3 regions of the Bradyrhizobium sp. NP1 genome follow, and region 1 is predicted to be linked to each of the others. Evidence: predicted binding sites of a transcription regulator. Region 1 holds the regulator's gene; each other region holds the start of a gene.

Region 1 (4,208 bases):
CTGCTCGGCCATTTCCGCGAAATCTACCTGTCCTCGACGATCGGCCTGCGCAAGCCGGATACCGCCGCCTATGATCATGTCGTGAAAGCGATCGGGGTGCCCGCCTCGCGCATTGTGTTCTTCGACGATCTCGCCGAAAACATCGAGGGTGCGCGGGCCTGCGGCCTGCAGGCGGTCGAGGTGCGATCGTCGCGCGACGTCGCCGACGCGCTCGAGGCACTCGGGATCTAGGAATTTTAGGAGTTTTCGCTGTGGCCCTCATGCCGGTTGCCGACGCTTTGGCCGCGATCCTCGCAGACAGCGAACCGCTGGAACAGGAAATGGTGGCGCTGGATGCCGCCTACCATCGCGTGCTGGCGCGCGATGTCGCTGCGCTGCGCAACCAGCCGCCGCAGGCGATGTCGGCGATGGACGGCTACGCGGTGCGCGCGGCGGATGCGGCGCAGGCAGGCGCGCGGCTGACCGTGATCGGCGAGGTCGCAGCCGGCCGCCCGTTCGAACGACGGGTCGGGCAAGGCGAGGCCGTGCGCATCTTCACCGGCGGCGTCATCCCCGACGGCGCCGATGCCGTGGTGATCCAGGAGGACACCGAGGCCGACGGCAACACCATCCGCATCACCGAGGCGGCCAGCGTCGGCCGCCATATCCGCGGCCCCGGCATCGATTTCAGGCAGGGCGAGGTGCTGCTGCAAGGAGGCACCCGGCTTGGCGACCGTCATCTGTCGCTCGCGGCCGCCATGAATCACCCCAACCTTCCGGTGCGGCGCCGGCCCAAGGTCGCGATCCTGGCGACCGGCGACGAGCTGGTGATGCCCGGCTCAACGCCCGGCCCGGGCCAGATCGTCTATTCCAACGGCTATTCGCTGCGCGCGCTGGCGCGCGCCGAGGGCGCCGACACGATCGATCTCGGGGTCGCCGCCGACACGCTGGAAGCGACCACGTCGGGCATCCGCCGCGCCCGGGATTCCGGCGCCGACATCCTGATCACGACCGGCGGCGCCTCGGTCGGCGACCATGACCTGGTGCACCGGTCGCTTCGGGCAGAAGGCGTGACCATGGCGTTCTGGCGCATTGCGATGCGCCCGGGCAAGCCGATGATGCACGGCCGGCTCGGCGCGCTCCGGGTGATCGGCCTGCCCGGCAATCCGGTTTCCTCCTATGTCTGCGCCTTCCTGTTTCTGGTGCCGTTGATTCGCGCGCTTTCGGGTCGCTCGGTGATTCACCATGCACGTGAAACCGCCCTGCTCGGCCGCGACGTCGGCGCCAACGATCAGCGCGAGGATTACTTGCGCGCGCGGCTCGACGAGCGCGACGACGGCACGCTGATCGCCACGCCGGTCAATCACCAGGACAGCTCGCTGGTTGCGAATCTCGCTGCGGCACAGGCACTTCTGATCCGTCCGCCATTTGCGCCGGCGGCGAAAGCGGGCGCGTCTTGCGACGTGCTGCGACTGCCTGACTGAGGCGATCGGGCAGCGGTTCCGCGCCCTCGGAGCGCGTTCACCGGAAATTAAGTGGTTGCGGAACACATATCGAACATATAGTGTCCGTTCATGATTTGTTTCGAGTGCTGGTATCTACTTTGATGCCGAGAATGGGAGCCGCGCTCCCGTGGTCGCATCAATCGGCACCATCAACCGGGGGACTTGCTCGAGATGCTCACGCGCAAACAGTACGAACTTCTGCGTTTCATCAATGAACGGCTGAAAGAGGCCGGCGTCCCGCCCTCGTTCGACGAGATGAAGGACGCACTCGACCTGCGCTCGAAATCCGGCATCCACCGCCTCATCACCGCACTGGAAGAACGCGGCTTCATCCGTCGCCTGCCCAACCGCGCCCGCGCCATCGAGGTGATCAAGCTGCCCGAGCTTTCCGCAAGCGGCGGCGGCAGCCGCCGCGGCTTCACCCCGAGCGTCATCGAAGGCAATCTCGGCAAGGGCCGCAGCGCCAGCTCCACCGCCGATGACGGTGAGCGTCCGGTCGCGGTGCCCGTCATGGGCCGCATCGCCGCCGGCACACCGATCGAGGCACTGCAGACCCGCAGCCACACCATCAGCGTGCCGCCCGACATGCTCGGCTCCGGTGAGCACTACGCGCTCGAGGTGCGCGGCGACTCCATGGTCGATGCCGGTATCCTCGACGGCGACATGGCTTTGATCCAGCGCAACGAGAGTGCCGACACCGGCGACATCGTCGTCGCGCTGATCGATGACGAGGAAGCGACGCTGAAACGTTTTCGCCGCCGAGGTGCTTCCATTGCGCTGGAGCCGGCCAACACGGCCTACGAGGTCCGGATACTCCCGCCGAACCGCGTCAAGATCCAGGGCAAGCTGATCGGGCTGTATCGGAAGTACTGAGTGGCACCGCGTACAGGACGGTCGCGGCGGTTGAACGCCGCCTCGGCCGCGTGTGGTGTTGTCGCGCGTTGCAAGGCTCGCATGCCAAACGGAGCAACGAGCCAGCGACAACAGCGCAAGCGCGCTCATGCTTATAAGGCGAAGCGCGTGACAGGAAACGTGACAAGAAAATGGGCAGCCGGGAAAACGCGCGCGCTGTCCTCATTGCTCGGACAGAAGCCCCCTGCCTATGCGCGAGAGGCCATTTTTGTTCCAAAGAAACTGCGCTTCACGCCAAACTAATTTGTGATGGCCGCGCAGGCCGCGAGTCGCAGAATTGCCTACAAGGAAGCCAAGGGTTGGCGTTATCGTCCACTTTGATAGGGCCCGCGCCTCCCGCAGCAAGATCGACAAACAACAATCGGTCTCCTCGCGGCACAGGCGAAAGGCATTGTGCGGCGAGCATGCTCAGGGACACGCACACAGGCACGGGTCGCTATCTCGAACGAGGAGCAACCCGATGTGTGACTACAGTCTGCATGCCGTGGCGTCCCGTCCCGCCGAGGTCGGCGAAGAACTGATCACAACGTCCTTCCGCGGGACTTCGACACGCGGCTTCGCAAGCGAGCGCGAACCAGGCGTCGCGGTTTGCCTGCTTCCCGGTACCGAGCTGGCCTTCGCCGCCGATGTCAGATACGACAGCCGGTGGATCTGGACCAAGACGATCAACTCGCGCGTCGGCAAGTTCGGCAAGATCGATCCGCTCGTGCCCGAACGGCACCATGACGCGATCGAATTTCCGGATGGCAGCTTCGTGCTGGTGACGCAACTGTGCGAAGGCCAGCGTGCGCGGGTGCTGCAACTCCCGGTGACGCAGCGAACCCCGGAGAAGGCAGCTCCTGCCGTGGAGACGCCGGCACCGCGACGGCAGCCCGTGGGTTGAGCGCGCCGCGCTAGTCGTCCGCCTGCAAATCGGTCTCCGCCGGTGTCGCATCGCGCGGAGCGGTTTGCGGTGACCTGAGAACAGGTGAGACGTCCACCTCGCCCTCGCCAGCGATTGCCAGGGACCATGGGCGGTCGAAGCCCTGCGGCTTGACCGCGCCGATGGAAAATCCCTGGCGCGTACGGCGAACCGACAGCGTGCCCTGCCTTTGCAGGCGCGCGCGGTCGATGGTTGCGGCCTCGCATTGCGCCGGCGCCTGCCGTGCCGTCACGACCAGCGCTGCACGCGCACAGTCGTCTCCAAGCGCCGCGGCATGATCGGCAAGCGTGACGAGCCCGCCATCGGCCATCGCGGCCACGCAGCCGGCCTCGTCGCAGGACACCCCCTCGCCAAGGCTGGCATCGACCGGCGGCCGCGGGTCGGCGTCCGCGGCCAGCCATTCCTTCACCAGAAACGCGTCCTTCGCCGTCCTCATCAGGTGCAGCCGCCCGTCCCGACCACGCACGGCGACGTTGCGGCCGTCGCCGGAAACCAGGACGTCGGGCAGCGGCGTCGCGACCGCCCAGACGATAGCTGCGGCCAGCGCAACCGCGCCCGACCAGCGCAGCGGCGAGCGCAACAGGCCCATCAGGATGAGGCCAAGGCTCGCCACGATGACCGGAGCGATGCCGAACGCCGCCATGCGGCCGATCGCGCCGGGCAGCGCCGCGACCCATTGCGTGACCACGATCATCCAGTCGATCCCGATCCCCATCAGCCACCAGAACAGGCCGTCGAAGCCGAACGGCATCGCCGCGAGCCCGAGCAGGCCCGCCGGCATCACGAGCGCCGAGACGACCGGCATCGCCAGAAGGTTGGCGAGGAGGCCGTAAGGGGTGACGCGGTGGAAGTGGAAAGCGGCGTAAGGCGTGGTCGCCAGTCCCGCCACC
Region 2 (4,208 bases), 680 kb from region 1:
TCACCTCCCGTTGCATCCCGCCCTTGCATTTCCCCCTGCCCAGCACCGTCTTCGACAAGAAAATCGCGATCGCCATCGTTGCGCTTGCCGTCACCCAGCTCATTGGCTGGGGCACGATCAGCTTGCCCGCCATCGTCGGGCGGCCGATCGCCGCCGACCTCGGCATGGACATTTCCTCGGCCTTTGCCGGCACCTCGGTGCTCTATGTCGTCACGGGGCTGTGCTCGCCGTTTCTCAGCCGACTGTTCTCGCGCTTCGGCGCCCGCCGCGTCATGATCGGCGGCACCATCGTGGCCATTCCGGGCTTCCTGATGCTCGCCGCCTCGCGCGGCGCCCTCTCCTATTTCCTCGGCTGGACGCTGCTGGGCTTGGCCGGGAGCGCCACGCTCACCACGGCCACCAACATCATGCTCAACGAGCTCGTGGGGCGCCGCGCGCCACGCGCCATCGGCGGCTTGATGCTCGTCTCGGGGCTTTCCGCCAGCGTCTTCTGGCCGATCACCTCACTGCTTTCGGACCTGGTCGGCTGGCGCGGAGCCTGCGCGATCTATGCCGGCATGATGCTTGCAATCTCGCTGCCGCTCTACATCTTCGCGCTGCCCGTGCGCACGGCCGCAGCGGAGGCACAGGCACTTTCCGTGGGCGAGCCGGAGGTGCATCCGCCGAGCCGCAAGAGCACGTTCTATTTGCTCACCACCGCGATCGCGCTGAACGCCTTCGTCACCTTTGGCTTGAGCGCGATCTTCATCGAGCTGCTCAAGACGGTCGGACTGCCACCGACGCAGGCCATCGCTTTCGGCTCGGCACTCGGCGTCATCCAGGTCAGCGCTCGGGCGATGGATTTTGTCGGCGGCAAGCACTGGGACGGGATTTCGACCGGCATTGTCGCCGGCATGGCGCTGCCCGTCGCGATGATGCTTCTGCTGGTCGGTGAGAACAACTACGCCGCCATCGCCACCTTCGTCCTGATCTACGGGCTCGGCAGCGGCGCGCTCGCGGTGGCGCGGGCCACCATTCCGCTCGTGTTCTACGACAGGGCCGATTACGTCAAGGCCGCATCGCGCATCGCGCTGCCCTTGAACCTGATGTCCGCGGCCTCGCCACCGCTGTTCATCGCGCTGCTCACCCGTTTCGGCAGCCACGCCCTGCTCGCGGTCGCGATCACCTGCTCGGTCGCAACGGTCCTCTTGCTGCTGCCGCTGACGCGCCGGCGCCCGATGCTGCAGGCTGCCGCTTCGGCTGCGTCGTCGGGCATGGTGGTCAGGTAGCCGCCGCAAGCCGGCATGCTGGCGGCGCCTCCTTCATCCGCGCAGCCGCCATCGCGCCAGATGGCGGTGTCCGTTATGGCTGTGCACGAGCACGAATTCGCTGACCTGCCACGTGACCGGCGCGACCGGATGTTCCTCGGCGCTGCGCGCGTCGTAGAGCAGCGTGACGTGCGGCGTGAAGCCTCGCCGTGCCAGGCGTCCAAACCCGATCCCCGCCAGCGCCGCGCCGAGCCGTTCGCGAAACCATTTCAGCGGGGTCGGCCCCTCGTCGCCAATGAGCACGAAGGGACGGCTGCCAGGCTTGCCGCGGAAGCTGACCGACCGATCGAACACGACGACAAACGGCGGGGCGCGAATGCCGGCGATCGCATCGCAGACTTTCGGGATCGCCTGCGAGGGCAGGCCGCCGAGGAAAAACAGCGAGACATGCAGCCGCTGCGGCGCGATCGGATGCCCGTCGAAACCGTGGGCCCGTCGCAAGTTGGTCGCGCGCTGGTGAATCTGGGCTGCCGTGCCGGCGTCGGGCAACGTGGCCAGAAACAGCCGGCCGCCATCGTCGCTTCCTTCACCCATCGGCACTGCATTCCCGGCACGCAACGTCCAGAACATATCAAGAACAATTGCAGCCTGGAAGGGTGGATTTGCGAAAGCGCGATCACACTCTGTTGCGCGGCCCCGGTCATCATGGACCGCCGGCCAATCAGCCGACGCGCTTCAGCCGCAGCGCCGACCAGTCTTCGTCGATCGCGATCTGGCTCACGGTATCGAGCCCGTGACCACGTGCGAGCCTGTGGATGACGTCGCGGCTCAGATCCGCCGCAAGGGCCGAGGTCAGCTTCGGATAGGCCATCCAGAGGATCGACGTCGGCAGTGCCTTCTTCAGAACAACAGGCAATTGCGCATCAAGCCGCGCGCGATTTGCCACGAACAGAAGAGCCACGTCCGCCGCCCCGAGATCGGCGCGTGCCTTGCTCGCGCCGACCTTGCGGTCGAGACCTGCCGGCGCATCGACCACGGCAAGTTTGCGGTCGCGTTTGACCTGCAGGCGCTCGGCGATCGGCTTATCCGACATGCGAGGCTCTCCCTTGGCCATGCCTGGTCGAACGAACAAACCATGCTGCCAGAATCTGGCAGGGCTACCGGTTAAGACACGCAACGCTGGGGAAATGGAGATTTTCGCGATGCCAGTTCCGAACCTGCTGCCACTCTATGTCAGCGATCCCGCGGCGAGCCAGGCCTTCTACGAGCGGCTGCTCGGCCGCAAGCCGCTCGGCGTGTTTCCGACTTATGTCGCCTTCGACTTCGACGGCCGGCTGATGCTGGGACTGTGGTCGATGCAGGCGAAGAACTTCGTCTCCGGCGGCAGTGGCCATCGCAGCGAGCTCGCCTTCATGGTCGAGAGCGAGGCCGACGTCCACCGCCTGCATGACGAATGGCGTGCAGCCGGCGTCGCGATCGAGCAGGAACCGATGAATGCGGTATTCGGCCTCACTTTCGTCGCGCTCGATCCCGACGGCCACCGCCTGCGGGTGTGCCTGCCGGACAAATAAAGCCGGTTCGTTGCGTCACGCCGGATCGGAGTGGCCCGCTCCGGCGATGCGCCGCCGGGATGGCTCGAAAGCAGCAAGACGGGCTCGGCCCTGGCGCAATCACCGATCGACGCGGGCGACCTCCCGCGCAACGTCGAGAAAGCGCACCAGCGTCGGCGTGGTGTCGTCGCCGCGCCAGACGATCCCGGTTTCGAGCAGCGGCGCGTCGTGGAGGAGGTCGACATAGCTGACGCCGGTGCGCGCGAGGTTGCGTAGCGACGCCGGCACCAGCGCGATCCCCATCCCCGCCGAAACCAGGCTGATGATGGTCTGCATCTGGATCGCCTCCTGCGCGATCCGGGCCCGGCCGCCGTGCCGGACGTAATAGCTTGTCACGAGATCGTGGAAGGCCGGCGCTGATCGCCGCGGGAAGATGATCAGCGGCGCCTTGATCACGGCTTCCGGTGCCAGGCGCCCGCGCTTGAGCGCGAGTTGCCTGCGTTCGATCCAGCCAGCCGGCACGGCCGCAACCAGCGGCTCCGACAAAAGCTTAGCGTAGCGCAGTGGCGCTGGCAGCGCGCCTTCAGCTGGCGGGATGATGATGCCGGCATGTCCCCTGCCCTCGACGAGCGTCACGATCTGCACGTCGCTGGTCGCTTCCGAAAGCGCGATCTCGACGTCGGGAAACAACGCGGCGTAGCGCCTGACGAGACTGGGCAGGATGCTGTAGTCGGCTGTGCTGACGAAAGAGAGCGACAGCGTGCCAGCGACCCCGTCACGCAGCCGCTTTGCAAGCTCCGGCAGCGCGTTCAACTGCTCCAGCGCCTTGCGCACGTGCGGCAGCAGGCTCTCGCCGAATGGCGTCAGCGCGACGCTGCGCTTGGTGCGGACGAACAGCGGCGCACCAAGCGCGCGCTCGAGCGCCAGGATCGACTGGCTGAGCGGCGGCTGCGTCATGCCGAGCGCTTCGGCGGCGCGGCCGAAATGCAGCGTCTCCGCCACCGTCACGAAATGCCTGAACTGCCGGACGTCCATATCTGATATACTCAACGACCTTATTATGCTTGAATAATATATTTTACAACAGACCGAAAGCGCCGTAACACCCGCCAAACATTTCTGCCAGGAGACGCCCAAAGATGCCCGCCTATCGTTCGAGAACCACCACCCACGGCCGCAACATGGCCGGCGCGCGCGGCCTGTGGCGAGCCACCGGCATGAAGGACGAGGATTTCGGCAAGCCGATCATCGCGGTCGCCAACAGCTTCACCCAGTTCGTGCCGGGCCATGTCCACCTCAAGGATCTCGGCCAGCTCGTCGCGCGCGAGATCGAGGCGGCAGGCGGCGTCGCCAAGGAGTTCAACACGATTGCGGTCGACGACGGCATCGCGATGGGCCATGGCGGCATGCT
Region 3 (4,208 bases), 900 kb from region 1:
CGGCAGGCCTTGATCTCCGGCGTCGACGGCTTCTGGTGCAGCCGGATCTTGCCGCGCGGCACGAATTTGAAGTGCTTCACCGCGTTGGTGATGTAGACCTTGCTGCGGTTGATGCCGGCCTCTTCCAGTGCGCGGTCGAGCATCTGGCCTGCGGGCCCGACGAAGGGCAGGCCTGCGAGGTCTTCCTTGTCGCCGGGCTGCTCGCCGACCAAGACGATCGAGGCGTCTTGCGGACCTTCGCCGAACACGGTCTGGGTCGCGTTCTTCCAGAGCGGGCAGGCGCGGCAGGAGGCTGCTTCCTCGCGCAGCGTCGCGATAGTGTCCGTCGAGGTTGCAGGCTTGCGTTTCATCGAGGCTTCCGGCCGTTGCGGGATTGAAGCCGCACCGGCGATCCTTGTACCGGTCCAGTATTCGGCATCGGCGATCAGAGGCTTAATGATCGAACTGTCGTGCAGGTTCCTCCAGGATCGTGTCGGCATGTCCTCCATGGTCTTCAGCCGCACCCGCGTCGGATCGAAGATGGGTGCACAGTAGCGGCGCCAGATTTCTTCCAGCCTGTCCTCGGCTGGTGTTTCGGCGCGCGCGATCCCTGCGGTATCGCGACGGCATGACCGTCCCAATGCGCGCAGACATCAGGGGTCAGGATCGACCAGGGCATGTCGGCATAACGGCTTGCGAAGAACGGTGCGGTTGCCGCGACAATGTGATGCTCGGGCTCGAACCAGGCGACGAAATGCGACTTCTGCTCGCGGCCGACTTCGCGGAAGCGGACGAGAGTTTGCATCCTCTGCTGGTCGCGATGCACCGCCTTCGCCATTTCAGTCACCCGCGCGACCTCAGGGTCGTCGGCCACATTCAGCAGATCATGATGGCTGCGCAGCCGCCACAACAGGCGGTAGAGCAGGTCGAAGCGGTTGACGTCGCGGTGCAGGATCGCGGCCTGCGCGCGTTCGACAAACTTCGCCGCGACGCTGAACGTGTCGGCGGATGTGTCGAGCGGCTCTGTTGCGACCGCCTCGCTGCCTCCCACCGTCCACGTCACCTCGGCGGGGCTTATGTCGTTGAGCGCCAGCGCGCGCGCAGCCCTGCGCCAGCCATCGAAATCGGTTTCGCTGTCGAGCGAGATGCGATGCATGGGCTTTCCTTTCGTCATGACCTAGTGCCCGCTTTCCGAAGTTCGTGAACCATCGCCGCGACCTCTTGCACGAACTTCGGAAAGCAAAGGGCACTAGCAAACCTATGATTTCAGTGCCGCTTTCGATCTGACGTTCCTGAGACGATCTCGCTGCAACCACTGCAGGAACGTCAGATCGGCGGCACAGATGCGAAGTGACGAGGCAGGCGGCTATCGGCTTGAATCGCATTGATTTTGCTGATGAATTTTCAGGTGTCTCAAGTCGATTGACTCTTGGGAGCCTGTTAGCTTTATATTAGAACATATCATGAACAAATGGGCCAGATCCTGGTTCTCTAAAAACCAGCAATGGCCTCATCACCTCTTGAGGAGCGGCGCATGACCAGCGCACGCCTGAGCACGCTTGCGTCCTTGCGCGGCGACATCGCGCGCCTGGAAAGTTCGCCTGCAGCCGATGCGCTGAAGAAGGCCCGGCTCGGCCATGCCTTAGCCGACGCGGCGCTGCATGGCGGGCTCGCCGCGGCCGCCGTGCATGAAGTGTTTTCCGAAGGCCATCAGAGCGCAGCCGCCACCGGATTCATCGCAGGGCTCGCTGCGCGCGTCGCGCCGCGCCGGCCGCTGGTCTGGGTGCGGCAGGATTTTTCCGCCATCGAAGCCGGCGCGCTGTCGATGGCGGGGCTTGCCGAACTCGGCCTCGATCCGCGCGCGCTGGTAAGCGTGCATGCGGCCGATGCCGAGGGCGCCTTGCGGATCGCAGCCGATGCGCTCGCCTGCGACGCGGTCGGCGCGGTCGTTCTGGAAGTATGGGGCGAGGCGCGCTCGTTCGATCTGGTCGCAAGCCGCAAGCTGACACTGACTGCGCAGGCGTCCGGGGCGACCGGCCTGTTGCTGCGGATCGCGGCAAAACCTTCTCCCTCCACCGCGGAGACGCGCTGGATCGTGCGCGCGGCGCATTCGCCGCCGGCGGCACGCTTTGCCGCATGGGGCGCGCCGGTGTTCGACGCCGAGCTCGCTCGCAACCGTCATGGCCCGGTCGGTCGTTGGATCATGGAATGGAAATGTGATGAGTGCCTTTTCGCAGAACCAGCGGCGTATTCTCAGCCTGTGGCTGCCGCGCCTGCCCATCGACCGCATCCGGCGCAAACTGTCCGGCGGCAACGACGCGCCGGGTAATCATGCGGGCCGTATCCCGTGTGTCGTCATTGCGAAACAGAACAATGCGGTGACGCTTTATGCCGTCGACGATGAAGCCGCGCGCGGGGGCCTGACGATCGGGCTGCCGCTCGCCAACGCCCGCGCCATCTGCCCGGAGCTCACCGTGTTCGACGCCGACGAGTCGGCCGACGCCAGGACGCTCGAGGACATCGCCGCCTGGTGCGACCGCTTCACGCCCCTGGTGGCGCTCGATCCGCCGCATGGCCTGTTCCTCGACATCACCGGCTGCGCCCATCTGTTCGGCGGCGAGGCCGCGCTGCTCCGCCAGGTCAGCGATGAATTGCGGCGGCAGGGTTTTGTCGTCAGTGCGGCGATTGCCGGCACGTCCGTCTGTGCGCGCACGCTGACGCGCTGTGCTTCCGGCGTGATCGTGGAGGAGGGCGGCGAAGCCGCCGCCGTCCAGCGGCTGCCGGTCGCCGCGCTCGGCGCCGACGAGGCGATCGCGAGCGGCCTGCGCCGGGCCGGCTTGAAGACGATCGGCGACGTCGCTGCGCGCGCCAGCCATGAAATTGCGGCGCGCTTCGGCGCCGGCTTCACGACGCTATTGGCGCAGGCGCTCGGCCAGGACGATACGCCGATCAGTCCGCGCAAGCCGGCGCCGGATTATATCGTCGAGAAGCGCTTTGCCGAGCCGGTCGCAACCGACGGTGCGATCCGGCTCACTTTGTTGCATCTGGCGCAGACGCTGGTCGCCGCGATGGATCGGCAGGGCAAGGGCGCGCGGCGGCTGGAGGCGAGCTTCTTCCGCACCGACGGCGCGGTGCGCGCGATCGTGGTCGAGACCGGGCGGCCCGTGACCAGGGCCAATGTGATCGAGCGCCTGTTCCGCGAGCGGCTCGAGGCGCTGAACGACCCCCTCGACCCCGGTTTCGGCTTCGACCTCATACGCCTCTCCGCCGGTCATGCCGAGATCGTCGTGCAGCAGCAGCGTGATCTCGACGCCAACGTCCATGACAGCGACGTGCTCTCGGCCCTGATCGACCGCATCGCTGCGCGGATCGGAGGCAAACGCATCGTCGTGCATCTGCCGCAGGATAGCCATATCCCCGAGCGCGCGGTCATGGCCGCGCCGGCGCAGCATCATTTGATGGCCGCGGGCGAAGCAGCCTGGCCCGTGCGCATGGAGGGCGAGCCGCCGCTGCGGCCTTTGCGGCTGTTCGAGCGGCCGGAGCCGATCAAGGTGCCGTTTGCGACCGTGCCGGACGGACCGCCGCATCATTTCACCTGGCGCCGCGCCACCCATGTCGTGGTGCGGGTCGAGGGACCCGAGCGCATCGCCATGGAATGGTGGAAGCAGGATGGTGCGACGCTGACGCGCGACTATTTCCGCGTCGAGGACGAGGCGGGCCTGCGCTTCTGGATTTTTCGCGACGGGCTTTACGGCAGCGAGCTTGTCGACGGCGAGGGCAAGCCCATGCCGGCCAACTGGTTCGTGCACGGGCTGTTCGCATGAGCATGCATGAGCCTTCCTATGCCGAGATCGGCATCACGACCAATTTCTCCTTCCTGCGCGGCGGCTCGCATCCGCAGGAATATGTGCAGCAGGCCGGCGAATTGCGGCTGGCCGCGATCGGGATCGCCGACCACAACACGCTCGCCGGCATCGTGCGTGCCTATAGCGAGCTCGATAATCCCGAGATCAAGCACAGGCTGAAGCTTCTGATCGGCGCGCGCCTCGTCTTCATCGACGGCACGCCCGATATCCTCGTCTATCCGCGCGACCGTGCCGCCTACGGCCGGCTGTGCCAGCTCCTCACCCACGGCAAGCGCGCCGCAGAAAAGGGCGAGTGCCATTTGCGGTTCGACGATCTCCTGGAATTCTCGGATGGCCAGCTTCTTGCGGTGAGCCTGCCGTATC

Evidence for each region. Region 1 encodes LexA, which represses DNA repair genes until DNA is damaged. Its sites were predicted from a motif close to TGTTCNNNNTGTGTTCNG; they were not measured.
Region 2: a site for LexA is predicted at 1,870-1,887, ahead of QOU61_RS21360 (2'-5' RNA ligase family protein). Genes of this name have one in related genera too.
Region 3: a site for LexA is predicted at 1,432-1,449, ahead of QOU61_RS13420 (ImuA family protein). Genes of this name have one in related genera too.

The regions. Positions count from the first base shown of each region.
Region 1 is NZ_CP127385.1:3,736,654-3,740,861, reverse strand. Features, by position in the region: gene QOU61_RS17890 (HAD-IA family hydrolase) at 1-231, shown strand, start outside; gene QOU61_RS17885 (molybdopterin molybdotransferase MoeA) at 252-1,463, shown strand; gene lexA (transcriptional repressor LexA) at 1,656-2,357, shown strand; gene QOU61_RS17875 (hypothetical protein) at 2,857-3,279, shown strand; gene QOU61_RS17870 (ComEC/Rec2 family competence protein) at 3,290-4,208, opposite strand, start outside.
Region 2 is NZ_CP127385.1:4,413,182-4,417,389, forward strand. Features, by position in the region: gene QOU61_RS21355 (MFS transporter) at 24-1,268, shown strand; gene QOU61_RS21360 (2'-5' RNA ligase family protein) at 1,302-1,841, opposite strand; gene QOU61_RS21365 (hypothetical protein) at 1,969-2,340, opposite strand; gene QOU61_RS21370 (VOC family protein) at 2,450-2,818, shown strand; gene QOU61_RS21375 (LysR family transcriptional regulator) at 2,918-3,832, opposite strand; gene ilvD (dihydroxy-acid dehydratase) at 3,937-4,208, shown strand, end outside.
Region 3 is NZ_CP127385.1:2,838,525-2,842,732, forward strand. Features, by position in the region: partial or broken gene QOU61_RS13415 (UdgX family uracil-DNA binding protein) at 1-1,135, opposite strand, end outside; gene QOU61_RS13420 (ImuA family protein) at 1,514-2,308, shown strand; gene QOU61_RS13425 (Y-family DNA polymerase) at 2,199-3,803, shown strand; gene QOU61_RS13430 (error-prone DNA polymerase) at 3,806-4,208, shown strand, end outside.